DNA from 2 places in the Kluyvera ascorbata genome. Region 1 is predicted to be linked to the other one. Evidence: predicted binding sites of a transcription regulator. Region 1 holds the regulator's gene; the other holds the start of a gene.

Region 1 (16,084 bases):
TCAGAACTTCAGCGAATTCAACAGATTCGCCAGTTGCGATGTCCAGCTTTTCCAGGCGAACGGTCTGACCTTCGCTTACTCGGTGTTGTTTACCACCACTTTGGAAAACCGCGTACATATAAACTCCGCTTCCGCGCACCTCTTCGTGTGATTCAGAGTGCGCTATAAATATTCACAATAGGGCGCGAATATTACGCAAAACGCGAGCCTTTGACAAGTGCTAGCATCAATAGATGCAGAAAAAAAATACAACCTGCACGGCAACGTTTATCTGAGCCGTTTTTTCAGTACAATCGTAGGTACAACTCTAACGTAAAACCTTCGTTATCCCGTATGGATAAGTGGTAAACAGGACATTAAGCCCGGCTTTTGCGATGAATTTACAAAAAATCAATGAGTTAACCGCGCAGGATATGGCGGGTGTCAATGCGACGATTCTTGAGCAGCTCAACTCGGACGTCCAATTGATCAACCAGCTTGGCTATTATATCGTCAGCGGCGGCGGAAAACGGATTCGTCCAATGATCGCCGTCCTGGCCGCCCGCGCCGTTGGCTATCAGGGAAACGCCCACGTCACTATCGCCGCGCTGATCGAATTTATTCATACCGCGACGCTGCTGCATGATGATGTTGTCGATGAGTCCGATATGCGCCGCGGCAAAGCAACGGCCAATGCAGCCTTTGGTAACGCGGCCAGCGTACTGGTTGGCGACTTTATCTATACGCGTGCATTCCAGATGATGACCAGCCTCGGTTCACTGAAGGTGCTGGAAGTGATGTCAGAAGCCGTTAACGTCATTGCCGAAGGCGAAGTCCTTCAGTTGATGAACGTCAACGATCCGGACATCACCGAAGAGAACTATATGCGCGTTATCTACAGCAAAACGGCGCGTCTGTTTGAAGCGGCGGCGCAATGTTCTGGTTTGCTGGCGGGTTGTACGTCTGAGCAAGAGAAAGGGCTGCAGGACTATGGCCGCTATCTCGGCACCGCTTTCCAGCTGATTGATGACCTGCTCGACTACAGCGCCGACGGAGAGACGCTGGGTAAAAACGTAGGCGACGATCTCAACGAAGGTAAGCCGACCCTACCGCTGCTGCACGCCATGCGTAACGGCACGCCAGAACAGGCTCAGCTCATTCGCGGTGCTATCGAACAAGGTAACGGTCGCCATCTCCTGGAGCCCGTACTGGATGCAATGGCCGCCTGTGGTTCTCTGGAATGGACGCGCCAGCGTGCCGAAGAAGAAGCCGATAAGGCGATTGCTTCTCTGGCTTCTCTGCCAGATACACCATGGCGCGATGCGCTTATCGGCCTCGCCCATATCGCCGTTCAACGCGACCGATAGCCCCAGAATGCCCTACCCGCAACCGTGCGGGTACATTCCTGAAAGCGCCTGAAGGCGCTTTTTTTTACCAGAAATTTGATGTTTTCCTAATTTAAAGAAACTTACTCGAACTCTTTATGAACTTATAAAAAAGAGAGATACAGTATCTTCCTCACTTAGCGTAACGAGTTAACGACGGCTTTCAGGGAGGAAGTATGGAGAGGTTTAGCGACTGGCATCCCGCAGACATCATCGCGGGTTTACGAAAGAGAGGCACATCGATGGCTGCAGAGTCACGCAAAAACGGACTTAGCTCATCGACGTTAGCTAACGTCCTTTCTCGTCCATGGCCGAAAGGAGAGATGATCGTAGCAAAAGCCCTGGGGACTGAACCCTGGGTGATTTGGCCGTCACGTTATCACGATCCAATAACCCATGCGTTTATCGATAGAACACAGGCTATTCGCAGCGGTAAGCAGGAAAAATAGCAGAGGGAGAGAAGCGCCCACCATCAATAGCGGGCGCTTTATTCACGGCAGCGATTACTCGCCCTTGATACGCTCGATATTCGCGCCTAAACCACGCAGTTTATCTTCAATGCGCTCATAACCACGATCGATGTGGTAGATACGGTCAACGATCGTCGTGCCCTGAGCGATGCAACCCGCCAGCACGAGGCTCGCAGAAGCTCGCAGGTCAGTCGCCATTACCTGAGCACCGGAAAGCTGCTCAACGCCGTGGCAAATCGCGGTGTTGCTTTCGATTTCCGCACGCGCACCCATACGAATAAGTTCAGGAATGTGCATGAAGCGGTTTTCAAATACCGTCTCAGTGATAACCCCTGTACCTTCCGCGACCATATTCAGCAACGTGAACTGCGCCTGCATGTCCGTCGGGAACGCCGGGTGTGGAGCTGTACGCACGTTCACCGCTTTCGGGCGCTTGCCGTGCATGTCGAGGCTAATCCAGTCTTCGCCCACTTCAACGTCAGCACCGGCTTCACGCAGCTTAGCCAGTACAGCATCCAGCGTATCAGGCTGTGCGTTACGGCAGACAATTTTGCCGCCGGAGATAGCCGCTGCCACCAGGAAGGTGCCGGTTTCGATACGGTCTGGCAGAACGCGGTATACGCCGCCGCCCAGACGCTTCACGCCTTCGATGGTAATACGGTCGGTACCCTGCCCCGTCACCTTCGCGCCCATCGCGTTGAGGAAGTTCGCCGTATCGACGATTTCCGGTTCACGCGCGGCGTTTTCGATGATGGTGGTGCCTTCCGCCAGCGTCGCGGCCGTCATGATGGTAACGGTCGCGCCAACGCTGACCATGTCCATGACGATATGCGCGCCTTTTAAACGACCGTTGACGGACGCTTTGACGTAACCTTCTTCCAGCTTAATTTCTGCGCCCAGTTGCTCAAGGCCAGAGATGTGCAGGTCAACCGGGCGCGCACCAATGGTGCAGCCGCCCGGTAGAGAAACCTGCCCTTGACCAAAGCGAGCCACCAGCGGCCCCAGCGCCCAGATAGACGCACGCATGGTTTTCACCAGCTCGTACGGCGCACAGAAAACATTGACCGGGCCAGCGTCAATCCAAACCGAGCCGTTACGTTCAACTTTGGCACCCAGCTGCGTCAGCAGCTTCATGGAAGTATCAACGTCTTTCAGCTTCGGTACGTTCTGGATCTCTACCGGGTCTTCTGCCAACAGCGCGGCAAAAAGAATCGGCAGGGCAGCGTTTTTTGCACCGCTAATGGTGACCTCGCCCTGAAGGCGGGTTGGCCCCTGCACACGAAATTTATCCATCAAATCTAATCTCTGTTAAGTATTCACGTTCGCCACCGGAAAAGTGCACGCACTTTTCCCCTGGCTCAAAAACCGTTAAGTTTGCGATCGCGTGCCCACTCTTGCGGGGTATACGCTTTGATCGACAGGGCATGGATGCGGTTATCCGCAAGGTATTCCATCAGCGGGCCATAGATAGTCTGCTGCTTCTTGACGCGGCTCATGCCATCAAACATCTCACCCACGGCAATAACCTGGAAGTGGCTGCCATCGCCAGAAACGAGAACTTCCTGAAGGGAGAGTGCATTCATCAGCACGGTCTGAATTTCATTATTTTCCATAGGTTCGCATTTCATTTGAGAGTGAAAACAAGCCCCACATCTTAGAGGAAAGTGGCGCGGTCTTAAACAAGCAAAAAGCCCCATCGTTGAGATTGATGGGGCTTTATCAGAAACCATGACAGTAACGTGCTGAAACTGTTAGGGGATCATACCTTCTGGCAGGTTGTATAAGCTTTTCAGGGTCGCGACTTTTTCGCTTACCCCTTCCAGGCTCGGCGTACGACCCTGCGCGCGGATAAGTTCAACCAGATGCACCAGCAGGGCCAGGCCTGCCGTATCGACGCGGCTCAGGCCGCTGAGGTCGATAATGGATACTCCCTGCGTAGCCTCGGTTCTGGCATCCCACAGGGATACCAGAAAATCCTGATCCAGTTCACCGTGCAGCGCCAGGCGTTCACCATCGCGCTTCCAGCTTAGCTGTTCGGCCATTATTTTTTCTGATCCAGGGTGATTGGCTGTGCAGAAATAGATTTCAGCTGTGCGGTCAGGCCGTCAATGCCTTTGGTACGCAGCAGGTCGCTCCATTCGTTCTGCTTGGTGGTGATCATACTCACCCCTTCCGCAATCATGTCGTATGCCTGCCAGTTACCCGTCTGGGTATTTTTACGCCACTGGAAGTCAAGACGCACCGGAGGACGGCCGTTCGGATCGATGATGGTCACACGAATAGGCACGATGGTCGCATCGCCCAGCGGCTGTTCTGGCGCAATCTGGTAGGTCTGGCCGTGGTACATCGCCAGCGCCTGACCGTACGCCTGCTTCAGGTATTCGCGGAAAGCGGTGAAGTAAGCTTCACGCTGAGCGGGCGTGGCATCTTTGTAGTAGCGGCCTAGTACCAGCGCACCGGCGTATTTTACCTGAACATACGGCAGCAGTTCCTGATCGACCACGTCACGCAGGTAGTTCGGGTTAGAACGAATCTTCGGTTGTTCATTCTTCAGGCGATCGAACGTCTTCTGCGCCGCTTCATTCATCAGCTTGTAAGGGTTGGTTTGGTCTGCCGCAGTGGCTGCCGTTAACGGCGCAATCACCAGCATGGCGACCATCAGTAAACGTTTAAACATGTCGAGTATCTCCTGAGATTAATTCGTCGCGCCAGTCGCAGGCGTCGTCGTACCAGTATGTCCTTCTGTAGAACCCTGCGCATCGCCAGAATTCTGATTGTCGCTGCCCTTGCTGTTGTAAAGGAACTGGCCAATCAGGTCTTCCAGTACCATCGCCGATTTGGTGTCCTGAATGGTACCGCCATCTTTAAGGATAGACGTTCCGAGATCGGGATCTTCAAAACCGACGTTCAGCGCCAGATACTGTTCCCCAAGCAGGCCAGAAGTACGAATGGCCAAGGAACTGGTATCGGGGATGTGGTTATAGCGATCTTCGATGTCGATAGCGACGCGCGGTAAGTACGTTTTCGGATCCAGTTCAATATCCGCGACGCGGCCAATCACTACACCGCCAATCCGCACCGGTGAACGGTTTTTCAGGCCGCCGATGTTATCGAAGGTGGCGTAAATGCGGTAGGTTGGTTCTGATTTCATTGACGAAACATCCGCCGCCTTCAGGCAGATAAACAGCGCCGCCAGCAGGGCAACCAACAGAAAAATACCGACCCAGATTTCACTCTTTTTCGTTTGCATTCACTCAATTCCCAAACATCAGTGCCGTCAGCACAAAGTCCAGCCCAAGAACCGCCAGCGAGGAGTGCACCACGGTGCGCGTCGTCGCCCGGCTAATTCCGGCAGAAGTGGGGATCGCATCGTAACCGTTAAATAACGCAATCCATGTCACCGTAATGGCGAAAACAACGCTCTTGATCAGGCAGTTCACCAGATCAAGACGCCAGTCCACCGCATTTTGCATCGCCGACCAGAAGAACCCGGCATCAATACCTTTCCAGCTTACGCCAACCAGTGAACCACCCCAGATGCCGACGGCCACAAAGATAATGGTCAGTAGCGGCAGCGAAATGACGCCAGCCCATAAGCGAGGGGAGATAACGCGGCGCAGCGGATCCACCGCCATCATCTCCATGCTGGAGAGCTGCTCGGTGGCGCGCATCAGGCCGATTTCCGCGGTCAGCGCAGAACCCGCGCGCCCGGCGAACAGCAGCGCGGCAACCACCGGCCCCAGTTCACGCAGCAGCGACAGCGCCACCAGCATGCCGAGACTGGTCTCAGCGCTGTAGGTGGTCAGCACGAGGTAACCCTGCAGCCCCAGCACCATGCCAATAAATACGCCCGACACGATGATGATAACCAGAGAAAGCACGCCGACGTTGTACAGCTGGCGCACCAGCAGCGGCGCGTGTTTGCGGAACTCCGGCTTGCCGATAACGGCATTGAATAACATTAACCCAGCTCGCCCAAACGTCGCGACGGTCTTGATCCCGCGATGTCCAAGCGCTGCCAGTGCATTTAACAGCATAAGTCGATTAACTCCCTGTGCCGATGAGATCGCGGCGATAGTCGCCCGCAGGATAACGGAACGGCACCGGGCCGTCGGCAATACCGTCGAGGAACTGACGCACTCGAGGATCGCTATTTTCCTGCAATGAAGAGGCGCTGCCGTGCGCGACAATTTTCTGGTCCGCCACGATATAAGCGTAATCCGCAATGCTCAGTACTTCCGGCACATCGTGAGAAACCACAATACAGGTGACACCCAGCGCACTGTTGAGTTCAGAAATCAGCTTCACCAGCACGCCCATGGTAATCGGGTCCTGGCCGACGAAAGGTTCGTCGAACATGATGAGATCTGGCTCCAGGGCAATAGCACGCGCCAGCGCAGCGCGGCGGGCCATACCGCCAGAGAGCTCCGATGGCATCAGCGTTGCAGCACCGCGCAGGCCAACGGCCTCCAGCTTCATCATTACCGTGCTTTTCAGCAACGGCGCCGGTAAGCGGGTATGCTCACGAATGGGATACGCCACGTTATCAAACACGTTCATGTCGGTGAACAGCGCACCGGACTGAAACAACATGCTCATACGCTTGCGTACGGTATACAGGCGAGAGCGCGACATTTTCGGCACGTTCTCACCGTCAAAGAGGATCTCTCCGCTATCCGGGGGGATCTGCCCGCCAATCAGGCGTAACAGCGTGGTCTTGCCAATCCCCGACGGCCCCATAATCGCGGTAATTTTTCCGCGCGGTACCGACAGCGAGATATTGTCAAAGATGACCCGATTGCCACGCGAAAACGTGACATCTCGCACCTCGACCAGATTCTCGATATTTTGGCTCATAGGCTTACCTTTCCAGGTCCTTAAGTAGGGCAAACTCCTGCTTGCCCCCGCATTCTTACAGAATCCTAACCGCTCTGGTTAACGAAATCTGGCATTTGTTTTACTTTTCCTGCGCATAAAGTCAAAATTAGGAATTCGTTACGTCCAGACGTGCGGACCGGCGATTATACCCGAATAAAGGACTTTTGATGCTCTTAGCCACGGCTCTGTTAATTATTGGTTTACTTCTGGTGGTCTACAGCGCCGACCGCCTCGTGTATTCCGCCTCCATTCTGTGCCGTGCTTTAGGTGTCCCCCCCCTGATTATAGGTATAACCGTTGTCAGCATCGGTACCTCACTGCCGGAAATCATCGTCTCCGCGGCCGCCTCGCTGCACGGGCAGGTCGATCTGGCCATCGGCACCGCCGTCGGCTCTAATATCGTCAACATTCTGCTCATTCTTGGGCTCACCGCCCTGTTCCACCCATTTACCGTGCATTCTGATATTCTGCGCCGCGAATTACCGCTAATGTTGGTCGTAAGCCTGGTCGCTGGGTATGTTCTGTATGATGGAGAACTGTCCTGGTTTGACGGTGTCTTTTTATTTATTCTGGCCGGATTATGGCTGTTGTTTATCATTAAAATAGCCCGTCTCGCTGAACGTCAGGGTAACGACAAATTTACCCAGGAGCAGTTATCCGAACTGCCGCGCGACGGTTCTCTGCCCGTCGCCTGTTTATGGCTTGGCGTCGCGCTGATTGTCATGCCGATGGCGACCAGAATGGTCATCGATAACGCTACCGTGCTGGCGAACTACTTCGCCATGAGCGAACTGACCATTGGACTAACGGTTATCGCGCTGGGCACCAGCCTGCCAGAGCTGGCAACCGCTATCGCAGGCGTGCGTAAAGGTGAAAACGATATTGCCGTCGGCAACATTATCGGCTCGAACTTCTTTAATATTGCTATCGTACTGGGGATCCCCGCCCTCATCGCGCCGGGAACGTTTAATCCCCTCGCGTTTACCCGTGACTATGGCGTAATGATGCTGGTCAGCGTGGTCTTCGCTCTGCTTTGCTGGCGTCGACGCCAGGTTGGCCGCGTCGCCGGTTTACTGTTAATCAGCGGGTTTGTGTTATGGCTGGCGCTGCTTTACTGGGGCACGCCGCTTTTCATCGATTGAACTGGGATAACATTATGTCGCAAATAGATTTGCCGTCAGATTTCGACTTCCAGCAGGCAGGAAGAGACGTTCTGGCGATTGAACGGGAAGGGCTGGAACAGCTTGATCAATACATTAATCAGGACTTTAGCGAAGCCTGCGAGAAGATCTTCTACTGCACCGGCAAAGTGGTCGTCATGGGAATGGGCAAATCCGGGCATATTGGCCGCAAGATGGCAGCTACCTTCGCCAGCACCGGGACTTCTGCCTTTTTTGTTCACCCTGGTGAGGCTGCACACGGCGATTTAGGCATGGTAACACCCCAGGATGTGGTGATTGCCCTATCCAACTCCGGCGAGTCCAATGAAATTCTGGCGCTGATCCCGGTATTAAAACGTCTGCGCGTACCGCTTATCTGTATGACCAGCCGACCAGACAGCAGCATGGGCCGCGCGGCGGATATTCATTTGTGCGTCAAAGTCCCGCGTGAAGCCTGCCCGTTAGGGCTCGCCCCGACGTCCAGCACCACCGCAGCGCTGGTAATGGGTGATGCGCTGGCCGTTGCGTTGCTGAAAGCGCGCGGCTTTACCGCAGAAGATTTTGCGCTTTCCCACCCCGGTGGCGCATTAGGCCGCAAGCTTCTGCTGCGCGTTAACGATATTATGCACACTGGCGATGAGATACCCCACGTCAGCGTTGATGCCTCGCTGCGCGATGCCCTGCTGGAAATTACCCGTAAAAATCTGGGTATGACGGCCATCTGCGATGACAACATGCAGATCAAAGGTATTTTCACCGACGGCGACCTGCGACGCATCTTCGATACCGGTGCCGATGTGCGCAGCCTCGGCATTGCCGATGTCATGACGCCGGGCGGCATTCGTATTCGCCCCGGCATGCTGGCGGTCGATGCGCTGAACCTGATGCAATCCCGTCATATCACCTGCGTGCTGGTTGCCGATGGCGACCATCTGCTAGGTGTGATACATATGCACGACCTACTGCGCGCAGGCGTAGTGTAATCAAGGATATAAAGAATGAGTAATGCTGTCGCATCGGTCGCCACCTGTTATGGCCCGGTGAGTCCACAATTTATGGCGAAGGCGGAGAAAATCCGTCTGCTTATCCTCGACGTCGACGGGGTGCTTTCTGACGGCCTGATTTACATGGGCAACAGCGGTGAAGAACTCAAAGCGTTTAACGTCCGCGACGGCTATGGCGTACGCTGTGCGCTCACTTCAGATATCGAAGTGGCGATAATTACCGGGCGAAAAGCTAAACTGTTAGAAGACCGCTGTGCGACGCTTGGCATCACCCATCTTTACCAGGGGCAGTCAGATAAACTGATCGCCTACCGTGAACTGCTCGCCACGCTGAACCTCCAGCCGGAAGAGGTCGCCTACGTCGGCGACGATCTGATTGACTGGCCGGTGATGGCGGAAATTGGCCTCAGCGTAGCGGTGGCGGATGCACACCCGCTGCTGCTGCCTCGCGCCGACTATGTGACGCGTATTGCAGGCGGCCGCGGTGCCGTTCGTGAAGTCTGCGACCTGCTGCTGATGGCGCAAGGGAAGCTGGAAGAAGCCAAAGGGCAATCGATATGAGTAAAACCAGACGTTGGGTTATCATTGTGCTATCGCTGGTTGCGCTTGTCCTGATCGGCCTGAACCTTGCCGATAAAGACGACAGCAGCCAGGTCGTGATTAACGCAAACGATCCAACCTATAAAAGCGAACATACCGATACCGTGGTGTACAGCCCCGAAGGCGCACTGAGCTACCGGTTAACCGCCGAGCATGTGGAGTATTTTTCCGATCAGGCAATATCGTGGTTTACCCACCCGTTCCTGACCACCTTTGACGCAAATAAAGTACCAACCTGGTCGATTAAAGCCGATAAAGCCAAGCTGACTAACGACCGCATGCTCTATCTCTATGGGCACGTTGAAATCAACGCGCTGACAGAAGACGCACAACTGCGTAAGATTACGACGGATAATGCCCAGGTGAACCTGACGACTCAGGATGTTTCCTCTGACGATCTGGTGACGTTATACGGAACAACATTTAATTCCAGCGGCCTGAAAATGCGCGGCAATTTACGCAGCAAGAACGCCGAGTTGATTGAAAAGGTTAGAACCTCTTATGAAATTCAGAACAAACAAACTCAGCCTTAAGCTGGCACTTGCCGGTTCTTTGCTGGCCGCCAGCCTGCCGGCCATGGCGCTTACTGGCGATACCAATCAGCCGATTCATATTGAATCCGATCAGCAGTCGCTGGATATGCAGGGCAACATCGTCACCTTCACCGGTAACGTCGTGGTGACCCAGGGCAGTATCAAAATCAATGCCGATAAGGTCGTCGTGACTCGTCCAGCGGACCAGAAAGGTAAAGAAGTCATCGACGGCTACGGTAACCCGGCCACCTTCTACCAGATGCAGGACAACGGCAAGCCGGTAAAAGGCCGCGCCTCGAAAATGCATTACGAGCTGGCGAACGACTTCGTCGTACTGACCGGCAATGCTTACCTTGAGCAGTTGGATAGCAACATCAAAGGCGACAAGATCACCTATCTGGTCAAAGAGCAGAAAATGCAGGCGTTTAGCGATAAAGGCAAACGCGTGACCACCGTTCTGGTTCCGTCGCAGCTGCAGGACAAATCCAAAGACCAGGCTCCGGCACAGAAGAAGAGTAACTAATTCGTTATGGCGACATTAACTGCAAAAAATCTGGCAAAGGCCTACAAAGGCCGCCGCGTCGTGGAAGATGTCAGTCTGACCGTGAATTCCGGTGAGATTGTGGGCCTGCTTGGGCCAAACGGCGCGGGCAAAACCACCACCTTCTACATGGTCGTTGGGATCGTGCCGCGCGATGCCGGCAATATCATCATCGACGATGAAGACATCAGCCTGCTGCCGCTGCACGCGCGCGCGCGTCGCGGCATCGGCTATCTGCCGCAGGAAGCCTCGATTTTCCGTCGTCTGAGCGTCTATGACAACCTGATGGCGGTGCTGCAGATCCGTGACGATCTGAGCAACGAGCAGCGCGAAGACCGCGCCAAAGAGCTGATGGAAGAGTTTCACATCGAGCATCTGCGCGATAGCCTGGGCCAGGCGCTTTCCGGCGGTGAACGTCGCCGCGTTGAAATCGCCCGTGCACTGGCGGCAAACCCTAAATTTATCCTGCTGGATGAACCGTTTGCCGGCGTTGACCCGATCTCCGTTATCGATATCAAACGCATCATCGAACACCTCCGTGACAGCGGCCTTGGCGTGCTTATCACCGACCACAACGTACGTGAAACGCTGGCCGTATGTGAACGCGCCTATATCGTCAGCCAGGGGCACCTGATTGCCCACGGCACCCCGCAGGAGATCCTACAAGACGAACATGTTAAACGCGTGTATCTTGGGGAAGACTTCAGACTCTGATAGGGTAGTGGTTTACGACGTTAGCGGGAGATATTCGTTCTGAACATGAAGCAAGGTTTGCAATTAAGGCTCAGCCAACAGCTTGCCATGACGCCACAGCTGCAGCAGGCAATCCGTCTGTTGCAACTGTCTACGCTGGAACTTCAGCAGGAACTCCAGCAAGCGCTGGAGAGCAACCCCCTGCTTGAGCAAACCGATCTTCACGAAGAAGTTGAGACCCAGGAAACCGTCGATAACGAAACGCTGGACAGCGTCGACGCGCTGGAAAAGCCCGATATGCCCGAAGAGCTGCCGCTCGACGCCAGCTGGGATGAAATCTACACCGCCGGAACCCCTTCCGGAACCGGGGCTGATTATCAGGACGATGAACTGCCGGTGTATCAGGGCGAAACCACTCAGTCACTGCAAGACTATCTGATGTGGCAGGTTGAGCTAACGCCGTTTACCGATACCGACCGGGCCATTGCGACCTCGATTGTCGACGCGGTAGACGATACCGGCTATCTCACCGTCACGGTGGAAGACATTCATGAAGGCATCGGCGATGACGAGATTGGTCTCGATGAAGTGGAAGCCGTGCTCAAACGGATCCAACGATTCGATCCGGTCGGCGTCGCCGCTAAAGATCTCCGCGATTGCCTGCTGATCCAACTCTCTCAGTTCTCTCCTACTACGCCGCGCATCGACGAAGCCCGCCTGATTATCAGCGATCATCTCGATCTGCTCGCTAATCATGACTTCCGCTCGCTGATGCGCGTCACGCGTCTGAAAGAAGACGTGTTGAAAGAGGCGATGGATCTGATCCAATCATTGGATCCGCGCCCAGGTCAATCGATCCAGACCGGCGAGCCGGAGTATGTGATCCCTGACGTGCTGGTGCGCAAGGTAAACGGCCGCTGGGCCGTTGAATTGAACGCCGACAGCATCCCGCGCCTGCAAATCAACCAGCACTACGCGGGCATGTGTAACAACGCCCGTAATGACGCCGACAGCCAGTTTATCCGCAGCAACCTGCAGGATGCGAAGTGGCTGATTAAGAGTCTTGAGAGCCGTAACGATACGCTACTGCGGGTAAGTCGCTGCATCGTCGAGCAGCAGCAGGCCTTTTTCGATCTCGGCGAAGAGTATATGAAACCGATGGTGCTGGCGGACATCGCCCAGACCGTCGAAATGCACGAGTCCACGATTTCGCGTGTTACCACGCAAAAGTATTTGCATAGCCCACGAGGCATTTTCGAGCTTAAGTATTTCTTTTCCAGTCACGTCAGCACCGAGGGCGGTGGCGAAGCTTCGTCCACGGCGATTCGTGCGCTGGTTAAGAAATTAATTGCCGCGGAGAACCCCGCAAAACCACTGAGCGACAGTAAACTGACCACCATGCTCTCTGAACAGGGTATCATGGTGGCACGGCGTACCGTTGCAAAGTACCGAGAGTCTTTATCCATTCCGCCGTCTAACCAGCGTAAACAACTGGTCTGACACAACTGATAAGGAAGACACTATGCAGCTCAACATCACTGGACACAACGTCGAAATTACCGATGCGATGCGCGAATTTGTGAATGCGAAATTCGTTAAGCTCGAACAGTATTTCGAGAGGATCAATCAGGTCTACATTGTGTTAAAGGTGGAGAAATTGACGCACATCTCGGACGCCACATTGCACGTTAACGGAGGCGAACTTCATGCCAGCGCGGAAGGGCAGGATATGTACGCCGCCATCGACGGTTTGATTGATAAACTGGCGAGACAGTTAAACAAGCATAAAGATAAACTAAAACAACATTGATTGTCCGAGCAGTCGCCCGATATGCCCGCATACCGGGCGATGCTTAGGTGAAATTATGACAAATAACGATTCGGCTCTTCAACTGAGCAATGTCCTTAACCAGGAATGTACCCGCAGTGCTGTGCACTGTCAGAGTAAAAAACGCGCGCTGGAAATCATCAGCGAACTGGCGGCAAAACAGCTGAGCCTGCCTCCGCAGGTTGTCTTTGAGGCAATTTTGACCCGCGAGAAGATGGGCAGTACCGGTATTGGTAACGGTATCGCTATTCCTCACGGCAAGCTGGAAGAAGATACGCTGCGCGCGGTTGGCGTGTTTGTGCAGCTGGAAACCCCGATCGCCTTCGACGCCATCGACAATCAGCCCGTCGATTTACTCTTTGCGCTCCTGGTGCCGGCAGACCAGACCAAAACCCACCTGCATACGCTTTCTCTGGTGGCAAAACGCCTGGCGGATAAAACCATTTGCCGTCGCCTGCGTGCTGCGCAGAGCGACGAAGAGCTGTATCAAATCATCACCGATACGGAAACCCACGATGATGCATAATGGACATCACGTCGTACTGAGGAGAAACGGTACATGGTACTGATGATCGTCAGCGGCCGCTCAGGCTCCGGAAAATCGGTCGCCCTGCGCGCGCTGGAAGATATGGGCTTTTACTGCGTCGATAACCTGCCGGTCGTGCTGCTGCCGGAACTGGCAAAAACGCTTGCCGACCGAGAGATATCCGCCGCCGTCAGCATTGACGTGCGTAACATGCCCGAATCACCGGAAATCTTTGAGCGGGCAATGGAAAACCTGCCGGATAACTTCTCCCCGCAGCTGTTGTTCCTTGATGCCGATCGCAACACCCTAATTCGCCGCTACAGCGATACCCGCCGCCTGCACCCACTCTCCAGTAAGAATCTGTCGCTGGAAAGCGCCATTGATGAAGAGAGTAACCTGCTGGAACCGCTGCGCTCTCGCGCCGACCTTATCGTCGACACCTCCGAAATGTCAGTTCATGAACTGGCCGAGATGCTGCGTACTCGCCTGCTGGGTAAACGCGAGCGTGAGCTAACGATGGTGTTCGAATCCTTTGGCTTCAAGCACGGCATTCCGATCGATGCTGACTACGTTTTCGACGTACGCTTCCTGCCAAACCCGCACTGGGATCCTAAGCTGCGTCCGATGACTGGCCTGGATAAACCGGTCGCCGCGTTCCTCGACAGGCACACGGAAGTTCACAATTTTATCTATCAAACGCGCAGCTATCTTGAGCTATGGTTACCTATGCTGGAAACCAACAACCGTAGCTATCTGACCGTTGCTATCGGTTGTACTGGCGGTAAACACCGTTCGGTCTACGTTGCCGAACAGCTGGCTGACTACTTCCGCTCGCGCGGTAAGAACGTGCAGTCTCGTCACCGGACGCTGGAAAAACGCAAATCATGACCGTAAAGCAGACCGTTGAGATAACCAACAAGCTGGGCATGCACGCTCGCCCGGCGATGAAGTTGTTTGAGCTGATGCAACATTTCGACGCAGAAGTTCTGCTGCGTAACGATGAAGGGACCGAAGCGGAGGCAAATAGCGTGATTGCGCTGCTGATGCTGGACTCAGCCAAGGGTCGCCAGATTGAAGTCGAAGCCACCGGGCCGCAGGAAGAAGAAGCACTGGCCGCGGTGATTGCGCTGTTTAACGCCGGGTTCGACGAAGACTAGTCTCGTAGGCCGGATAAGGCGTTTACGCCGCCATCCGGCGATACAGCGGCGCCTTACAATGCCTGATGGCGCTACGCTTATCAGGCCTACGAAATTCACCGCAACCTGCGGTTAATACAGCTTATTCTCCCGCATAAACCCTTCCCCGCCCAGTTGACGCATCTGACGTAATATCCACGCCTGGCGACTACGCACATACCCTGACGGCGCGCTGGCTTTAAAACGGATCGGGTTCGGCAACACGGCGGCCAGCAGTGCGGCTTCGGCCATCGTCAACCTGCTCGCGGGCTTGTGGAAATAGCGTTGAGACGCGGCTTCCACGCCAAAAATACCGTCACCGAATTCAGCAATGTTCAGGTACACGGTCAGGATGCGTTTCTTACTCCAGACTGTTTCCATGCCCAGCGTCAGACCCGCTTCCAGCCCTTTACGCACCCAGCTACGGCCATCCCACAAGAACAGGTTTTTCGCCGTTTGCTGCGAGAGCGTAGAAGCTCCGCGGATACGGTTTTCATTGCGCTCGTTGTGCGCCAGCGCTTTCTCAATCGCCGAGACGTCAAACCCCCAATGATCCGGGAATTTTTGGTCTTCAGCGGCAATCACCGCCAGCCCCATAAACGGCGAGATAGCATCCATGCTGACCCAATCAGAGTGTGCCACGTAGCCAAAGTCGCCCGTCATCCAGGCGCCAAGCTGACGCTCAATCATCACTGCGGAAAATGGAACCGGCAAAAAACTGAACGCGGCGATGCCGCCGCCCCAGAAAAGCGCCAGCAACAGCAACAGTCGCCAGAACAATTGTTTTAGCCCCGCTACTTTCCTTAAAGCCATCTTCTTCACGCTAACTCTCTGACGCCGATTAATATTTCTGATTAAGTCGTTATGCTTCACACATTTTACTGATTCACGTAACAAACATTTTAAGTTTTGCTATCTTATTGAGCGTGCAATCGTATTTCAGGTTGTGTCATCAACAAAAAACAAGCTAATCATCTGACGCAGCCACCAGTTCCCTGGTGTTGGCGCAGTATTCGCGCACCCCGGTCTAGCCGGGGTCATTTTTTATCAGCGTTCGCCACCCAGGCTTTTAATACCGCGACATCCTGCTGCCACTCGGATTTCATTTCCTCAACCCATTCACCGACGTTATCCCACCAGGCCGGAAGGTCGGGAGACTGGATCTGTTGCCCCAGCTGTTGCAGGTGACGCAAGCCGACGGAACCGGCCGCGCCTTTAATCTTATGACCTTCTTCAACAATGCCTTTCTGGTCGCGCGCGGTCAGGTTCGATTCCAGTACCGCGAGGTAGCCCGGCATCATTTTCTCGAAGA
Region 2 (16,084 bases), 600 kb from region 1:
GCCACTCAAATCACTGTGAAATGATATCCTGAATCATTCGTATCGTTATCGGATGTCAGGATGAACGACAAGGCTTTCACATTCCAGACTCTCCACCCGGATACTATCATCGATGCCCTATTCGAGCAGGGTATCCGGGTTGATTCTGGACTTACCCCTCTTAACAGCTATGAGAACCGGGTTTATCAGTTTCAGGATGAAGATCGCCGCCGCATGGTGGTGAAGTTCTATCGTCCGGAACGCTGGTCGGCTGCGCAGATTCTTGAAGAGCACCAGTTTGCGCTGGAGCTAGTCGAGGATGAGGTTCCGGTTGCTGCACCTATCCTATTTAATGGTCAGACTCTGCTCATGCATGAGGGGTTCTATTTTGCCGTCTTCCCGAGCATGGGTGGCCGCCAATTTGAATCAGATAACCTGGATCAGATGGAGTGGGTTGGGCGCTATCTTGGGCGTATGCACCAGACGGGCCGCAAATCCCGCTTTACCGCGCGTCCTTCTATTGGTGTTAAAGAGTATCTCATTGAACCGCGAGCTCTCTTTGAGCATTCGGCGCTCATTCCTGCTGGTTTAAAAGACCGTTTCCTGAAAGCGACCGACGATTTGATCGATGCGGTTATGGGGCTATGGCACGGGCGTTTCGATGCCTTGCGCTTACACGGTGACTGCCACGCTGGAAATATTCTCTGGCGCGATGGTCCACTGTTTGTCGATCTCGATGATGCGCGCAACGGCCCCGCGGTTCAAGATCTCTGGATGTTGCTTAACGGCTCTCAGGCAGAGAGACGTATGCAGCTTGAAACCATCGTTGAGGCTTACGAAGAATTCAGCAGCTTTAATTCAGACGAATTGGCGCTGATTGAGCCTTTACGTGCAATGCGGTTGGTTTATTATCTTGCCTGGATTATCAGGCGTTGGGATGACCCTGCATTTCCGAAAAATTTTCCCTGGTTAACCGGGGAAGATTTCTGGCATCGGCAGATCGCAACTTTTATAGAGCAGGTGAAGGTTCTACAGGAACCCCCTCTTCAGTTAACGCCAATGTATTAATTCGACACAGTCAGGAGAGAGTGAGTTATGAAAAAGGTTTGGCTTGCGCTGGCAGGTATGATTCTGGCATTCAGCGCATCCGCTGCTCAGATTACCGACGGCAAACAATACGTTACGATTGATAAGCCGGTTGCAGGTGAGCCGCAGGTGCTGGAGTTCTTCTCCTTCTACTGCCCGCATTGCTATCAGTTTGAAGAAGTTCTGCACGTTTCTGACAACGTGAAGAAAAAGCTGCCGGAAGGCACTAAAATGATCAAATACCACGTTGAGTTCCTGGGCCCATTGGGCAAAGACCTGACTCAGGCGTGGGCGGTAGCGATGGCGCTGGGCGTTGAAGATCAGATTACTGCACCGATGTTTGAAGCGGTACAGAAAACCCAGACCGTGCAGACCGTTGCGGATATCCGTAAAGTCTTCACCGACGCTGGCGTGAAGGGCGAAGATTATGACGCCGCCTGGAACAGCTTCGTGGTGAAATCTCTGGTCGCGCAGCAGGAAAAAGCGGCAGCCGATCTGCAGCTGCAGGGCGTGCCAGCAATGTTTGTTAACGGCAAATACCAGCTGAACCCGCAGGGCATGGACACCAGCAATATGGACGTCTTTGTCGCTCAGTATGCTGATACCGTAAAACAGCTTGTTGAGAAGAAATAAAAAAAGAAAACGCCGGTCAATGACCGGCGTTTTTGTATTCTGCTTTGATGTCTGTAATCTGATGATCTTTCTCTTCCCACAGCGCATTCAGCCATAGCTGGAAGCGTCGCTTAAAGTTCTTATCTCCCACGTAGTCACCATGCATCTCCGGGTCAATCGGACGCAGATTCACACGAACCACAATGCGCGTCAGTTTACCGCTGAGCATATCGTAGAACGGTGTCTTATCGTTTTCCGGGTAGCAGAGCGTCACGTCGAGCAGCTTATCAAACTGGGTGCCTAACACGTTCAGCGCCATCGCAATACCGGCAGCTTTTGGCGGCAGCAGGTTTTGATAGGGCGAACGGGTTTGCAGGCGCTTTTCAGGCGTAAAGCGTGAGCCTTCGACAAAGTTGACGATGGTTGTTGGGTGCGCGCGGAATTTCTCGCAGGAACGGCGAGTCGTTTCTACATCTTTACCGCGGCGTTCCGGGTGGCGAATCAGATAGCTGCGTGAATAACGGCGCATAAATGGCATATCCAGCGCCCAGCATGCCAGCCCCATGAAGGGCACCCAAGCCAGCTGCTGCTTGAGGAAGTATTTGTTCATTGGGATATGCTTGCGGAAGATCACGCATAGCACCACGATGTCTGCCCAGCTGTGGTGGTTGCAGATAAGCAGGTACCAGTTCTTTTTATTGAGCGTCTCGAGCCCTTCAATATCCCACTTGAGCCAGGGGTTGAGATGCAGCAGCGCTGCCAGCCCTTCACACCAGCAGTACATCATAAAGTTGCAGAATACCGAGACGGAACGCCAGATCACCGGTACCGGTAAAATCAATTTAATAATGCCGGCGAGAATAATCGGTATTGAGCACAATATGGTCAATAAAATGGTGAGTGCGATACTGATGGGCAACGTTATCGCAGCGAGCAATCTCGACATAGTTTGTTTATTCAGATAGTTAGTTATATAACGTGCGTATATAAAAGAGCACAAGGGGCTGATTTTAACAGAAAACGCGCCAAATGACGGGTCTTACCGGAATAGAAAAATGGTCATAGTGTCTATCCACACTGTGTGAATTACCACCAGATCGCTCTCACTAACCTTGATCTTGAGTTAACTAATTGAAATTATTTAGGTAATTTTTACTTTATCGCTGGTTACATATCATTTGTTATCAGTAAAATAAAACTATTCACAAACTTATCCACAATTTGTTTTGCGTGCGATCGCGAGGATCTGCAAATCTTTTCGCGTTATTTTGGCGAAAAACTCATGTTTTCATGCCGTATGTGGCATCCTTTACCCATAATCTGATAAACAGGCACGGAAATTATGGTTCAGATCCCTGAAAACCCTCTCATCCTCGTTGATGGATCTTCTTATCTCTATCGGGCATATCACGCATTCCCACCGCTGACGAACCGTGCGGGAGAGCCGACAGGTGCGATGTACGGCGTGTTAAACATGCTGCGCAGCCTGATCCTCCAGTATCAGCCAACCCACGCCGCCGTGGTATTTGATGCGAAGGGAAAAACCTTCCGTGACGAATTGTTTGAAGACTACAAATCCCATCGCCCGCCAATGCCGGACGATCTGCGTGCGCAGATTGAACCGCTGCACACGATGGTGAAAGCCATGGGACTTCCGCTGTTGGCCGTCTCTGGCGTTGAAGCGGATGACGTGATCGGCACGCTGGCGCGTGAAGCCGAAAAAGCGGGCCGTCCGGTGCTCATCAGCACCGGGGATAAAGATATGGCGCAGCTCGTCACACCGGGCATTACGCTTATCAATACCATGACCAATACCATTCTCGGCCCGGATGAAGTCGTGACCAAGTACGGCGTGCCTCCGGAGCTGATTATTGATTTCCTCGCGCTGATGGGCGACTCCTCGGATAATATTCCGGGTGTGCCGGGCGTGGGTGAAAAAACCGCGCAGGCGCTGCTGCAAGGGCTGGGTGGCCTGGATACGCTCTACGGTGAACCGGAAAAAATCGCCGGGTTAACCTTCCGTGGTGCGAAGACCATGGCGGCGAAGCTTGAGCAGAACAAAGATCTGGCCTACCTCTCCTATAAGCTGGCAACCATCAAAACGGACGTTGAGCTGGAGCTGGGCTGTGAGCAGCTGATTGTTGCGGAGCCTGCGGCCGATGAGCTGTTAACGCTGTTCAAAAAATACGAATTTAAGCGCTGGATCACCGATGTAGAGTCCGGCACCTGGATGCAGGCCAAGGGCTCGAAACCAGCCGTTAAGCCTGCTGGTAAAGCCGCCGACGTTGAAATTGAGGTTGAAGTTGAAGAAACGGCAGCCACATTGTCATCCGAAAACTATGTCACCATTCTCGATGAAGCCACGTTGGTAAGCTGGATTGAGAAGCTGAAAAAAGCACCGCTGTTCGCTTTCGATACCGAAACCGATAGCCTGGACAATATCTCTGCCAATATGGTGGGCTTGTCGTTTGCGACCGAGCCGGGCATCGCTGCCTATGTGCCAGTTGCGCATGACTACCTCGATGCTCCAGACCAGATCTCCCGGGAACGCGCACTGGAACTTCTCAAGCCGCTGCTGGAAGACGAAAAGCTGCTGAAGGTTGGCCAGAACCTGAAATACGACCGCGGTATCCTTGCTAACTACGGCATCGAGCTGCGCGGTATCGCCTATGACACCATGCTGGAGTCCTATACGCTGGATAGCGTTGTCGGCCGCCATGATATGGACAGCCTCTCTGACCGCTGGTTGAAACACAAAACGATCACTTTTGAAGAGATTGCTGGCAAAGGTAAAAACCAGCTGACCTTCAACCAGATTGCATTGGAAGAAGCCGGTCGCTATGCGGCAGAAGACGCCGATGTGACGCTCCAACTGCACCTGAAGATGTGGCCGAAGCTGCAGAAGCATGAAGGACCTCTGCGCATCTTTAACGAGATTGAAATGCCGCTGGTGCCGGTGCTGTCACGCGTTGAGCGCAACGGCGTGAAGATTGATCCTGCTGTATTACATGCGCACTCGCAGGAGATTGCTAAGCGCCTGGTAGAGCTGGAGCAAAAGGCTTACGAAATTGCCGGTGAAGAGTTTAACCTCTCCTCGCCGAAGCAGCTGCAGACCATTCTGTTTGAAAAGCAGGGCATCAAGCCGCTGAAGAAAACGCCGGGCGGCGCGCCGTCGACATCGGAAGAAGTGCTGGAAGAGCTGGCGCTCGACTACCCGCTGCCGAAAGTGATTCTGGAGTATCGTGGTCTGGCGAAACTGAAATCGACTTATACCGATAAGCTGCCGCTGATGATCAACCCGAAAACTGGCCGTGTTCATACCTCCTATCACCAGGCGGTCACCGCAACCGGGCGTTTGTCCTCAACCGATCCAAACTTGCAGAACATACCGGTGCGTAATGAAGAGGGGCGCCGTATTCGCCAGGCGTTTATTGCCCCTGAAGATTACCTCATCGTCTCTGCCGACTACTCGCAAATCGAACTGCGTATTATGGCGCACCTGTCTCGCGATGAAGGCCTGCTGAAAGCATTTGCCGAAGGTAAGGATATCCACCGCGCCACCGCGGCTGAGGTATTTGGCTTACCGCTGGAAAGCGTGAGTAATGAACAGCGTCGCAGCGCTAAGGCGATTAACTTCGGCCTGATTTACGGCATGAGCGCCTTCGGCCTGGCTCGCCAGCTTAATATCCCGCGTAAAGAAGCCCAGAAATATATGGACCTCTACTTCGAGCGTTATCCTGGCGTGCTGGACTATATGGAACGTACTCGCCAGCAGGCTAAAGAGCAGGGCTATGTTGCCACGCTCGATGGTCGTCGCCTCTATCTGCCGGACATCAAATCCAGCAACGGCGCTCGCCGTGCAGGTGCTGAACGTGCGGCGATTAACGCCCCGATGCAGGGAACCGCTGCCGACATCATTAAACGCGCGATGATTGCGGTGGATAAATGGTTAGAAAGCGAGAAACCGCGCGTCCGTATGATCATGCAGGTACACGATGAATTGGTCTTTGAAGTGCATAAAGACGATCTGGATGCGGTATCGAAGAAGGTGCATGAATTAATGGAAAACAGTACGACTCTGGACGTGCCATTGCTGGTGGAAGTCGGCAGCGGTGAAAACTGGGATCAAGCTCATTAAGTATCCGATGAATAACGCTCTTTTTTGTAAGTAAGCAACATAACTTATCTAGTTTTGTGATGAACATTAGAATTCGTTATGTAACAAATGAAAAAAAACTACAAAAAGTGCTTTCTGTACGGGGTAAAAAAGAGTAGAGTTAATCTCGTAGGGTACAGAGGTAAGATGTTCTATCTTTCAGACCTTTTACTTCACGTAATCGGATTTGGCTGAATATTTTAGCCGCCCCAGTCAGTAATGACTGGGGCGTTTTTTATTGGGCGAAAGAAAAGTTTTCGTCACGATAAATTTAAAAGATATTGAGTTAAATCAGCGGGATGTGGCGAGCCCGGAACAGGGCGCAGCGCGCCGCTATCCGGGATAAATGCGGGGGTTACTCTTCTGCTGCCTCGACTTCTTCCTGTGGCGGAATGTCGTTAAACCAGCTGTCCAGCTTCTGGCGCAGCTTATCGACTCCCTGTTTTTTCAGTGAAGAAAAGGCTTCAACCTGCACGTCGCCGTTAAAGGCCAGCGCCGCTTCACGAACCTGGTTTAGCTGCGCTTTGCGCGCACCGCTTGCCAGCTTATCCGCCTTCGTCAGCAGTACCAGTACCGGAATCTCACTCGCGACAGCCCATTCGATCATCTGCTGGTCGAGATCCTTCAGCGGATGGCGGATATCCATCAGCACCACTAATCCTTTCAAACACAGACGCTTCTCCAGGTATTCACCCAGCGCACGCTGCCATTTGATTTTCATCTCTTCCGGAACCTGCGCGTAGCCATAGCCCGGCAGGTCGACCAGACGTTTGCCATCGGCGACTTCAAACAGGTTAATCAGCTGAGTACGGCCGGGCGTTTTTGAAGTACGTGCCAGGCTTTTCTGGTTGGTCAGCGTATTCAGGGCGCTGGATTTCCCCGCGTTAGAACGGCCAGCAAATGCCACTTCGATTCCGGTATCGGAAGGTAAGTGGCGGATATCAGGCGCACTGGTCACAAAGTGCGTCTGTTGATAATTCCAGTTAGTCAAAACGGTCATCTCCGTTAAATAAGGCAATGTGGGCGATTATACCCGATCGGCAAAAAAAGACTGGTTTTCCTCGTTGAGCATCGACTGTAAGACGATGCCCCTTCGTTTGTAAGACATTTGCCATTGCTACTATGCGAAATTTAGGAGAAAACGGAGGCGACATAATATTCAAACTATTTGGAATCATATAGTTAATGTTGGGCAATATTCTGAATTGTTCATCTTCCACCGTTTCGTTGCTTGTTAGTTTAATCCAACAAGGTAAAGTAGCACGCATCGGCAAGGGAGCCGGAAGGAATTCAGACTCAGGATGAGCGGTCAGGAACGCCAGGAGGCGAAGACCGAAGGAATTAGCCAGGAAGGCGAACGTCTGGAGACGTTGAACACGGATAAGGACCATAACAGGGACTGTTATAGAGCTAACGGATAGACAGGGCGCGTTGAGAGCCAACATGGAATGTATAACCCGTAGAGGGTTGTGAGTCAGGAAAAAAGGCGACAGATTACTCTGTCGCCTTTTTTCTTTGTTTGCTTTCTGCTAGATTCCGGCTCAATTCTATACTGAATAAAACGGCTTAAAGACAGACATCATGAAAAAACCAACCTCTGCACCGCGCAGTAAAGCTCCGGGCAAACAGCGCCGTAAAACGCGCGAAGAACTGGACCTGGAAGCTCGCGAACGTAAAAACGATAAAAAGCACCGTGGTAACGCGGCAGGTAGCCGTGCGACTGGCTCTAACGGTGCATCCGGCTCCAATAAGCAAAAGCAGCAAAAAGATCCTCGTATTGGCAGTAAAAAACCAATTGCGCTGGGCGTTACTGACGCACCGGTCATTAAACAGCCCAAACCGAAGAGCGAGAAACCTATGCTTTCACCGCAGGCCGAGCTGGATATGCTGGAGAGTGATGAGCGCCTGGATGCGCTGCTGGAACGTCTGGAAAATGACGAAACCCTGACTGCTGAAGAGCAGAAATGGGTCGACGCTAAACTGGATCGCATCGATGAACTGATGCAGCAACTCGGCCTCTCTTACGATGATGACGAAGAAGAAGAGGAAGAAGAGGGCAAGGCAGACATGATGCGTCTGCTGAGAGGCGGAAACTAACGTTTGCACCCGATTGGCTTGCCAGTCCTGCTTATAACCCTTTTGGTTGTATGTTATCTGGTGTGGTTATTCGTTAAACTACGACGGTTGTCGCGGCGTCAAAAGTGGCTGCGCAACCGGCTGTTGCTCCGAAATGGAGCCAGACCGGCACGCCGTCGTCGTTCTCGACACCATCGGAAGGAGTGAGCATGTCTGAGCAGTTAATCGACTGGGATCTGGCCCTGATCCAGAAATATAACTATTCCGGGCCGCGCTATACCTCGTATCCCACCGCACTGGAATTCTCTGACGCCTTTGGCGAGCCTGAGTTTCACCACGCCGTCGCGCGTTACCCTGAGCGTCCGCTGTCGCTGTACGTGCATATTCCGTTCTGCCACAAGCTCTGCTATTTCTGCGGCTGCAATAAAATCGTCACCCGCCAGCAGCATAAAGCTGACCAATATCTTGATGTGCTGGAGCAGGAAATCCGCCAGCGCGCGCCGCTGTTTACCGGCCGTCACGTCAGCCAGCTTCACTGGGGCGGCGGTACGCCAACCTATCTGAACAAGGCGCAAATTAGCCGCCTGATGACGCTGCTGCGCGAGCATTTTCACTTTGATGCCGATGCTGAAATCTCTATTGAAGTTGACCCGCGCGAAATTGAGCTGGACGTTATCGACCACCTGCGCGCCGAGGGCTTTAACCGCCTGAGCATGGGCGTACAGGACTTCAACAAAGAAGTGCAGCGGCTGGTGAACCGTGAGCAGGATGAAGACTTTATCTTTGCGCTGCTCAACCACGCGCGCGAAATTGGCTTCACCTCGACCAATATCGACCTTATCTACGGCCTGCCGAAGCAAACGCCGGAGAGCTTTGCCTTCACGCTCCAGCGCGTCGCTGAGCTGAACCCCGACCGTTTAAGCGTGTTTAACTACGCGCACCTGCCGACGCTGTTCGCCGCACAGCGCAAAATCAAAGATGCCGACCTGCCGTCGGCACAGCAAAAGCTGGATATTTTGCAGGAAACCATCGGCTCTCTGACGCAGGCAGGCTACCAGTTTATCGGTATGGACCACTTTGCTCGTCCGGATAACGAACTGGCCGTGGCCCAGCGTGAAGGCGTGTTGCATCGCAATTTCCAGGGGTATACCACTCAGGGTGATACCGACCTGCTGGGTATGGGCGTATCGGCGATCAGCATGATTGGCGACTGCTATGCGCAGAACCAAAAAGAGCTGAAACTCTATTATCAGCAGGTTGCCGAGCAGGGTAATGCGCTGTGGCGCGGCATCGCGTTAACCCGCGATGACTGTATTCGTCGCGATGTGATCAAAGCGCTTATCTGTAACTTCAGCCTCGATTTCGCGGCGATAGAAACGCAGTGGACGCTGAATTTCAGCGACTACTTTGCCGAAGACCTGAAGCTTCTGGCACCGCTGGCGCAGGATGGGCTGGTGGATGTAGATGATAAAGGGATTAAGGTGACGGCGAAGGGTCGCCTGTTAATTCGTAATATCTGTATGTGCTTTGATGCCTATCTGCGGCAGAAAGCGCGGATGCAGCAGTTCTCGCGGGTGATTTAGCGTTGATATTGCCCGGCGGCGCTACGCTTACCGGGCCTACAGGCCGGATAAGCGCAAGCGCCATCCGGCTTAGCTAAACAGCCCAACCAGCGCGGCACACAGCACGGCAGCAACGGCCGTCTGTGGTGAATGACCGGCGGCGCCGCTTGAAGCCAAATTAATCAATGATTCAAACATTATCGTCCCCTCGAATTTGCGGGCTGAATAATACTGACTCATCGAAACAGTAAAGTATAAAATTGCAGCAACTTGCGCGAATCGAGCAATATTTACACTTCACGTTGGCCTTACTCCATTCCTAACTCTTTCAGCTTACGCGTCAGGGTATTGCGACCCCAGCCCAGCAGGCGAGCCGCTTCCTGTTTGTGTCCCTGCGTGTATCGCAGCGCGGTGGTCAGCAGCGTACGCTCCATCTCCGGCTGTGCTTCGGAAAGCAGGTTTTGATGACCGGATCGCAGCGCGCGGTCGGCCCATTGCGCCAGCAGCGTTGCCCAGCTATCCGGCAGCGAGGTTGCCGTGGTGCTGTCCGGCATGCTGGCTTCAAACAGCTCGCTCGGAAGGTCCTGAATCAGCACCTCTTGCCCGGCGGCCATCACCGTAAGCCAGCGGCAGGTGTTTTCCAGTTGGCGCACGTTGCCCGGCCAGGCCAGACGCGTTAACGCCGCTTCGGTTTCCGGGTGCAGCAGCTTGGCTTCAACGCCCAGCTCGCGCGCGGCAACCTGCAAGAAGTGGTGCGCCAGGCGCGGAATATCTTCCCGACGCTCGCGCAGCGGCGGCAGATGGACGCGAATGACGTTCAGACGGTGGAATAAGTCTTCGCGGAATTTGCCTTCCTGAACGCGTTGTTCGAGGTTCTGGTGCGTTGCCGCGATGATGCGCACGTCGACCTTCACCGGCGCATAGCCGCCCACGCGGTAGAACTGGCCGTCGGCCAGTACGCGAAGCAGACGGGTCTGGACGTCCATCGGCATATCGCCGATTTCATCAAGGAACAGCGTGCCGCCGTCGGCCTGCTCAAATCGGCCCTGACGAACGGTATTGGCACCGGTAAACGCCCCTTTCTCATGACCAAACAGCTCGGACTCAATCAGGTCTTTTGGAATGGCCGCCATGTTGAGCGCGATAAACGGCGCTTTGACGCGAGGACTATGGCGATGCAGCGCATGAGCAACCAGCTCTTTACCGGTACCGGACTCGCCGTTAATCAGCACGCTGATAGACGAACGTGAGAGACGACCGATAATACGGAACACATCCTGCATCGCTGGTGCTTCACCAATGATATCGGTGGTCGGGTCATTGACCTGCACGTTGCGCGGCTGCTGCTGCTCCTGGTAGTGGCTAATCGCCCGCTCTACCAGTGCTACGGCTTCATCGATATCAAACGGTTTTGGCAAATAATCAAAAGCGCCTTGTTGATAGGCACTAACGGCGGCATCCAGGTCTGAGTGCGCCGTCATTATGATGACCGGAAGCATCGGATGGCGCTGCTTGATTTGTGTTAACAGCGCCAGACCGTCCATACCGGGCATGCGGATATCGGACATCAGCACGTCAGGCGTTTTGGTGGCCAGCGCATCCAGCACCTCTTTTCCGCCTTCAAACGTGGTGCAGGTTAATCCTGCGCCGGTGAGCGCGCGTTCAAGCACCCAACGGATGGAGCTATCGTCATCAACGACCCAGACTATCCCTCGTTGCATAAACACACCTTATTTTTTGATTGGCAGGAAAACCGAGAACTCGGTATGGCCTGGCCAACTGGTAAATTCAATTTTGCCGGAGTGCTGATCGATAAGGCTGCGCGCTATCGACAGACCCAGCCCGGTGCCGCCTTCGCGGCCGCTGACCATTGGGTAAAACAGCGTATCCTGCAAATGTGATGGAATACCGGGGCCGTTATCTTCGACATCAATTCTGGCGGCCAGCCGATAACGCACGCCGTGCAGCGTTAACTGGAATGCGGTGCGGGTGCGCAGGACAATTTCGCCCCCTTCCGGGCCAAGCGCCTGCAGTGCATTTCGCACGATATTCAGCAGAACTTGCTCGATTTGGTCTGGATCGTGCGGAAGTTCCGGCAAACTTGGGTCGTAATCACGCACCAGCGTGACGTTCTCCGGCAGTTCCATAGAGACCAGCTTGACGACGCGCTCTGCCACTTTATGAATGCTCTCGGTGATATGCGTACCGGGATGCTGTGGGCCAAGCAGGCGGTCGACCAGATTACGCAGGCGGTCGGCCTGCTCAATGATGACGTTGGTGTACTCGGTCAACGCCGGGTCAGGCAGTGCCTTACTGAGTAGCTGTGCAGCGCCGCGTAAGCCACCCAGTGGGTTTTTAATCTCATGGGCGAGCCCTCGTACCAGATCGCGCGCCGCGATTTGCTGAGCGTGCTGGAGCTGCTCCTGGCTGAGGCGGCGTTGGTTATCCATTGGCGCCATTTCCAGCAGAATAAAACCGTCTGGCAAACGCTGTGCGGTCAGCGAAAGAATATGCGAGCGTCCGTCAATCACCAGCGTCACTTCGTTATCGGTAAACCCCTGACCCGTTTGCAGGCTCTCCTGCATCAAGCCAATGTTCAGCGAGAAATAGCTTAGAAGCTCGGGTAAAGGCGTACCAAAGAGTTTGCGCGCGCTCTGCGCCAGCAGCTGCTGTGCAGCAGGGTTCGCATAGTGAACGGCGAGGTCATCATCGACCAGTAAAATACTGTTGATTAACGAATTAAGGATCTGCCCAGCATCGGGCAGTGCGCCTGTTGCCATTTAGCAGTCTCCTGAAAAGGCTTGCACTATTTTAGTGCAGTATAGCTTTTTACGAGTAAAAAGCGCGAGATATCAGGTTGTTGGTGGAGAAAAAAGCCCATCCTGAGATGGGCTGAAAGTTTCCACGGCAACTTAATTCCAGGGAGTGCGCCAGAACCCAAGGGCAATGGCGCCGCTACAGCTGGAAAGTACAACTCAAAATACGATTAGACGCTGTAGTACAGTTCGAACTCAACCGGGTGCGGAGTCATACGTACGCGGTCATTTTCTTCGGTGCGCAGCGTGATGTAAGCGTCGATAGCTTCATCAGTGAACACGCCACCTGCAGTCAGGAACTCGCGGTCAGCATCGAGAGCCTGCAGCGCTTCTTCCAGAGAGCCAGCAACCTGTGGGATCTCTTTCGCTTCTTCTGGCGGCAGGTCATACAGGTTTTTGTCCATGGCTTCGCCAGGGTGGATTTTGTTCTTGATGCCGTCCAGGCCAGCCATCAGCAGTGCTGCGAAGCACAGGTATGGGTTAGCTGCTGGGTCCGGGAAGCGCACTTCGATACGACGCGCTTTCGGAGAAGCAACAACCGGGATACGGATGGATGCAGAACGGTTACGGGCAGAGTAAGCCAGCATTACCGGTGCTTCATAACCTGGGACCAGACGCTTGTAGGAGTTGGTGGTCGGGTTAGCCAGGGCGTTGATAGCTTTAGCGTGTTTGATAACACCGCCGATGTAGTGCAGTGCTTGCTCGGACAGGCCAGCATATTTGTCGCCGGAGAACAGGTTTACGCCGTTCTTGGACAGGGACATGTGGCAGTGCATGCCGGAACCGTTATCGCCAAACATTGGTTTTGGCATAAAGGTCGCGGTTTTACCGAAGCGGTGAGCGACGTTGTGCACAACATATTTGTAGATCTGAATTTCGTCCGCTTTCTTGGTCATGGTGTTGAAGCGGGTTGCGATTTCGTTCTGGCCAGCAGTCGCAACTTCGTGGTGATGCGCTTCAACAACCAGGCCCATCTCTTCCATGATCAGACACATGGTAGAACGGATGTCCTGTGAGGAATCAACCGGAGGAACTGGGAAGTAACCGCCTTTAACGCCTGGACGGTGACCTTTGTTACCACCTTCGTATTTGGTGGAGGAGTTCCATGCGCCTTCGATGTCATCGATAGCCACGTGAGAACCGGAGATGGATGCGCCGAAGCGGATGTCATCAAACAGGAAGAATTCTGGCTCTGGCCCGAACAGAACGGTGTCTGCGATGCCGGTAGCGCGCAGGTACTCTTCAGCGCGTTTAGCGATGGAGCGCGGGTCACGGTCGTAGCCCTGCAGGGTACCTGGTTCCAGGATGTCACAACGGATAATCAGGGTAGACTCTTCAAAGAACGGGTCGATGAGAGCGGTAGATGCGTCTGGCATCAGAACCATGTCGGATTCGTTAATGCCTTTCCAGCCACCGATAGAGGAGCCGTCAAACATTTTGCCTTCTTCGAAGAATTCGGCATTTACCTGGTGCGCAGGAATAGTGACGTGCTGTTCTTTACCTTTGGTATCGGTGAAGCGCAGATCGACAAACTTCACTTCGTGCTCATTCAGCATCGTCAAAACGTGTTCAGCGGACATACTTAACATCTCCCGGATTTATCATTGTCGTCGTGGTAACGAGGTCTTCAATCACTGCTTAAAGTGGCGTTGTTGCCTTGAAATATACAAAGCGAAATCTGTGCCAACTTTTAAATCACCCCCAAAAGGCGTTATCATGCGCACCATAGTGCAAAAGGGCTGCACCACGATAGCGTCTTTGCACCATTATAGTGCTTATCATGAAGCGATGAGCACCATATTGGTGCAAATTGTGTCCAGGTGCCCTTTTTATGCTCCGTGAAAGCGATCACAAAGAAACTCTGCAATACTTGTTTGCGGAGGATCTCTGTGATCCTGTTTTGTAGTGCGATTAATCCGTGTACAATAACGCGCTATTTCTAATGCCCGAGGCAAAGTTGTGATCGAAAATTTGCGTAACATCGCCATCATCGCGCACGTTGACCATGGTAAAACTACCCTGGTTGATAAGCTGCTGCAGCAATCCGGTACGTTTGATGCACGTGCTGAAACTCAAGAACGTGTGATGGACTCCAACGATTTGGAGAAAGAGCGTGGGATTACCATCCTCGCGAAAAACACCGCAATCAAATGGAATGATTACCGTATCAACATCGTTGATACCCCAGGGCACGCCGACTTCGGTGGTGAAGTTGAGCGCGTCATGTCCATGGTTGACTCTGTGCTGCTGGTAGTTGATGCAATGGATGGCCCGATGCCGCAGACGCGCTTCGTGACCAAAAAAGCATTTGCTCATGGTCTGAAGCCAATTGTTGTTATCAACAAAGTTGACCGTCCAGGCGCGCGTCCTGATTGGGTTGTTGACCAGGTATTCGACCTGTTCGTTAACCTCGACGCGACCGACGAACAGCTGGACTTCCCTATCGTTTACGCTTCCGCGCTGAACGGTATCGCAGGTCTGGATCACGAAAATATGGCGGAAGACATGACCCCGCTGTATCAGACCATCGTTGATCGTGTACCGGCTCCAGACGTAGACCTGGATGGCCCGCTGCAGATGCAAATCTCCCAGCTGGACTACAACAACTACGTTGGTGTTATCGGTATCGGCCGTATCAAACGCGGTAAAGTGAAGCCAAACCAGCAGATCACTATCATTGATAGCGAAGGCAAAACCCGTAACGGTAAAGTCGGTAAAGTGCTGACTCACCTGGGTCTGGAGCGTATCGATAGCGACCTGGCTGAAGCTGGCGACATCATCGCGATCACCGGTCTGGGCGAGCTGAACATCTCCGACACCATCTGCGACCCGCAGAATGTTGAAGCGCTGCCAGCGCTGTCCGTAGATGAACCAACCGTAACCATGTTCTTTAACGTCAACACCTCTCCGTTCTGCGGTAAAGAAGGTAAATACGTTACTTCTCGTCAGATCCTGGATCGCCTGAAGAAAGAGCTGGTTCACAACGTTGCGCTGCGCGTTGAAGAAACTCCGGATGCAGACGCATTCCGCGTTTCTGGCCGTGGTGAGCTGCACTTGTCCGTTCTGATTGAAAACATGCGTCGTGAAGGTTTCGAAATGGCGGTTTCCCGTCCGAAAGTAATCTTCCGCGAAATCGATGGTCGTAAACAAGAGCCATTCGAAAACGTAACGCTGGACGTCGAAGAGCAGCACCAGGGTTCTGTCATGCAGGCACTGGGTGAGCGTAAAGGCGACCTGAAAAACATGAATCCAGACGGAAAAGGCCGCGTACGTCTCGACTACGTGATCCCAAGCCGTGGTCTGATCGGCTTCCGTTCAGAATTCATGACCATGACCTCCGGTACCGGTCTGCTGTACTCCACCTTCAGCCACTACGACGACGTTCGTCCGGGTGAAGTTGGCCAGCGTCAGAACGGCGTACTGATCTCCAACGGTCAGGGTAAAGCGGTTGCGTTCGCACTGTTCAGCCTGCAGGACCGCGGTAAGCTGTTCCTGGGCCACGGCGCAGAAGTTTACGAAGGCCAGATCATCGGTATTCACAGCCGTTCTAACGACCTGACTGTAAACTGCCTGACCGGTAAGAAACTGACCAACATGCGTGCTTCCGGTACTGATGAAGCTACGACTCTTGTCCCAGCTCAGAAAATGACTCTGGAACAAGCTCTGGAGTTCATCGATGACGACGAACTGGTAGAAGTTACCCCAACCTCTATCCGTATCCGTAAACGTCACCTGACTGAAAACGACCGTAAACGCGCTATGCGTGGTCCGAAAGAAGATTAATTTCTCTCTTTTGT

Evidence for each region. Region 1 encodes sigma-54, which starts transcription at its own class of promoters, with help from an activator protein. Its sites were predicted from a motif close to GTTGGCACANNTTTCGCTNT; they were not measured.
Region 2: glnA (glutamate--ammonia ligase) is a predicted target of sigma-54. The motif match lies at 13,956-13,975, and genes of this name have one in related genera.

What each region holds. Positions count from the first base shown of each region.
Region 1 is NZ_CP096201.1:526,456-542,539, reverse strand. It holds gene rplU (50S ribosomal protein L21) at 1-118, opposite strand, end outside; gene ispB (octaprenyl diphosphate synthase) at 375-1,346, shown strand; gene sfsB (DNA-binding transcriptional regulator SfsB) at 1,541-1,813, shown strand; gene murA (UDP-N-acetylglucosamine 1-carboxyvinyltransferase) at 1,868-3,127, opposite strand; gene ibaG (BolA family iron metabolism protein IbaG) at 3,193-3,447, opposite strand; gene mlaB (lipid asymmetry maintenance protein MlaB) at 3,586-3,876, opposite strand; gene mlaC (phospholipid-binding protein MlaC) at 3,876-4,511, opposite strand; gene mlaD (outer membrane lipid asymmetry maintenance protein MlaD) at 4,530-5,084, opposite strand; gene mlaE (lipid asymmetry maintenance ABC transporter permease subunit MlaE) at 5,089-5,871, opposite strand; gene mlaF (phospholipid ABC transporter ATP-binding protein MlaF) at 5,879-6,691, opposite strand; gene MY052_RS02545 (calcium/sodium antiporter) at 6,880-7,854, shown strand; gene kdsD (arabinose-5-phosphate isomerase KdsD) at 7,869-8,855, shown strand; gene kdsC (3-deoxy-manno-octulosonate-8-phosphatase KdsC) at 8,871-9,437, shown strand; gene lptC (LPS export ABC transporter periplasmic protein LptC) at 9,434-10,009, shown strand; gene lptA (lipopolysaccharide ABC transporter substrate-binding protein LptA) at 9,978-10,532, shown strand; gene lptB (LPS export ABC transporter ATP-binding protein) at 10,539-11,264, shown strand; gene rpoN (RNA polymerase factor sigma-54) at 11,310-12,743, shown strand; gene hpf (ribosome hibernation promoting factor) at 12,766-13,053, shown strand; gene ptsN (PTS IIA-like nitrogen regulatory protein PtsN) at 13,109-13,597, shown strand; gene rapZ (RNase adapter RapZ) at 13,631-14,485, shown strand; gene npr (PTS phosphocarrier protein NPr) at 14,482-14,754, shown strand; gene mtgA (monofunctional biosynthetic peptidoglycan transglycosylase) at 14,866-15,585, opposite strand; gene arcB (aerobic respiration two-component sensor histidine kinase ArcB) at 15,810-16,084, opposite strand, start outside.
Region 2 is NZ_CP096201.1:4,986,680-5,002,763, reverse strand. It holds gene MY052_RS23885 (serine/threonine protein kinase) at 61-1,047, shown strand; gene dsbA (thiol:disulfide interchange protein DsbA) at 1,075-1,698, shown strand; gene MY052_RS23875 (acyltransferase) at 1,715-2,623, opposite strand; gene polA (DNA polymerase I) at 3,020-5,815, shown strand; gene spfP (small protein SpfP) at 5,981-6,028, shown strand; gene yihA (ribosome biogenesis GTP-binding protein YihA/YsxC) at 6,189-6,824, opposite strand; gene yihI (Der GTPase-activating protein YihI) at 7,415-7,930, shown strand; gene hemN (oxygen-independent coproporphyrinogen III oxidase) at 8,119-9,492, shown strand; gene MY052_RS23850 (YshB family small membrane protein) at 9,562-9,669, opposite strand; gene glnG (nitrogen regulation protein NR(I)) at 9,780-11,192, opposite strand; gene glnL (nitrogen regulation protein NR(II)) at 11,202-12,251, opposite strand; gene glnA (glutamate--ammonia ligase) at 12,458-13,867, opposite strand; gene typA (ribosome-dependent GTPase TypA) at 14,247-16,070, shown strand.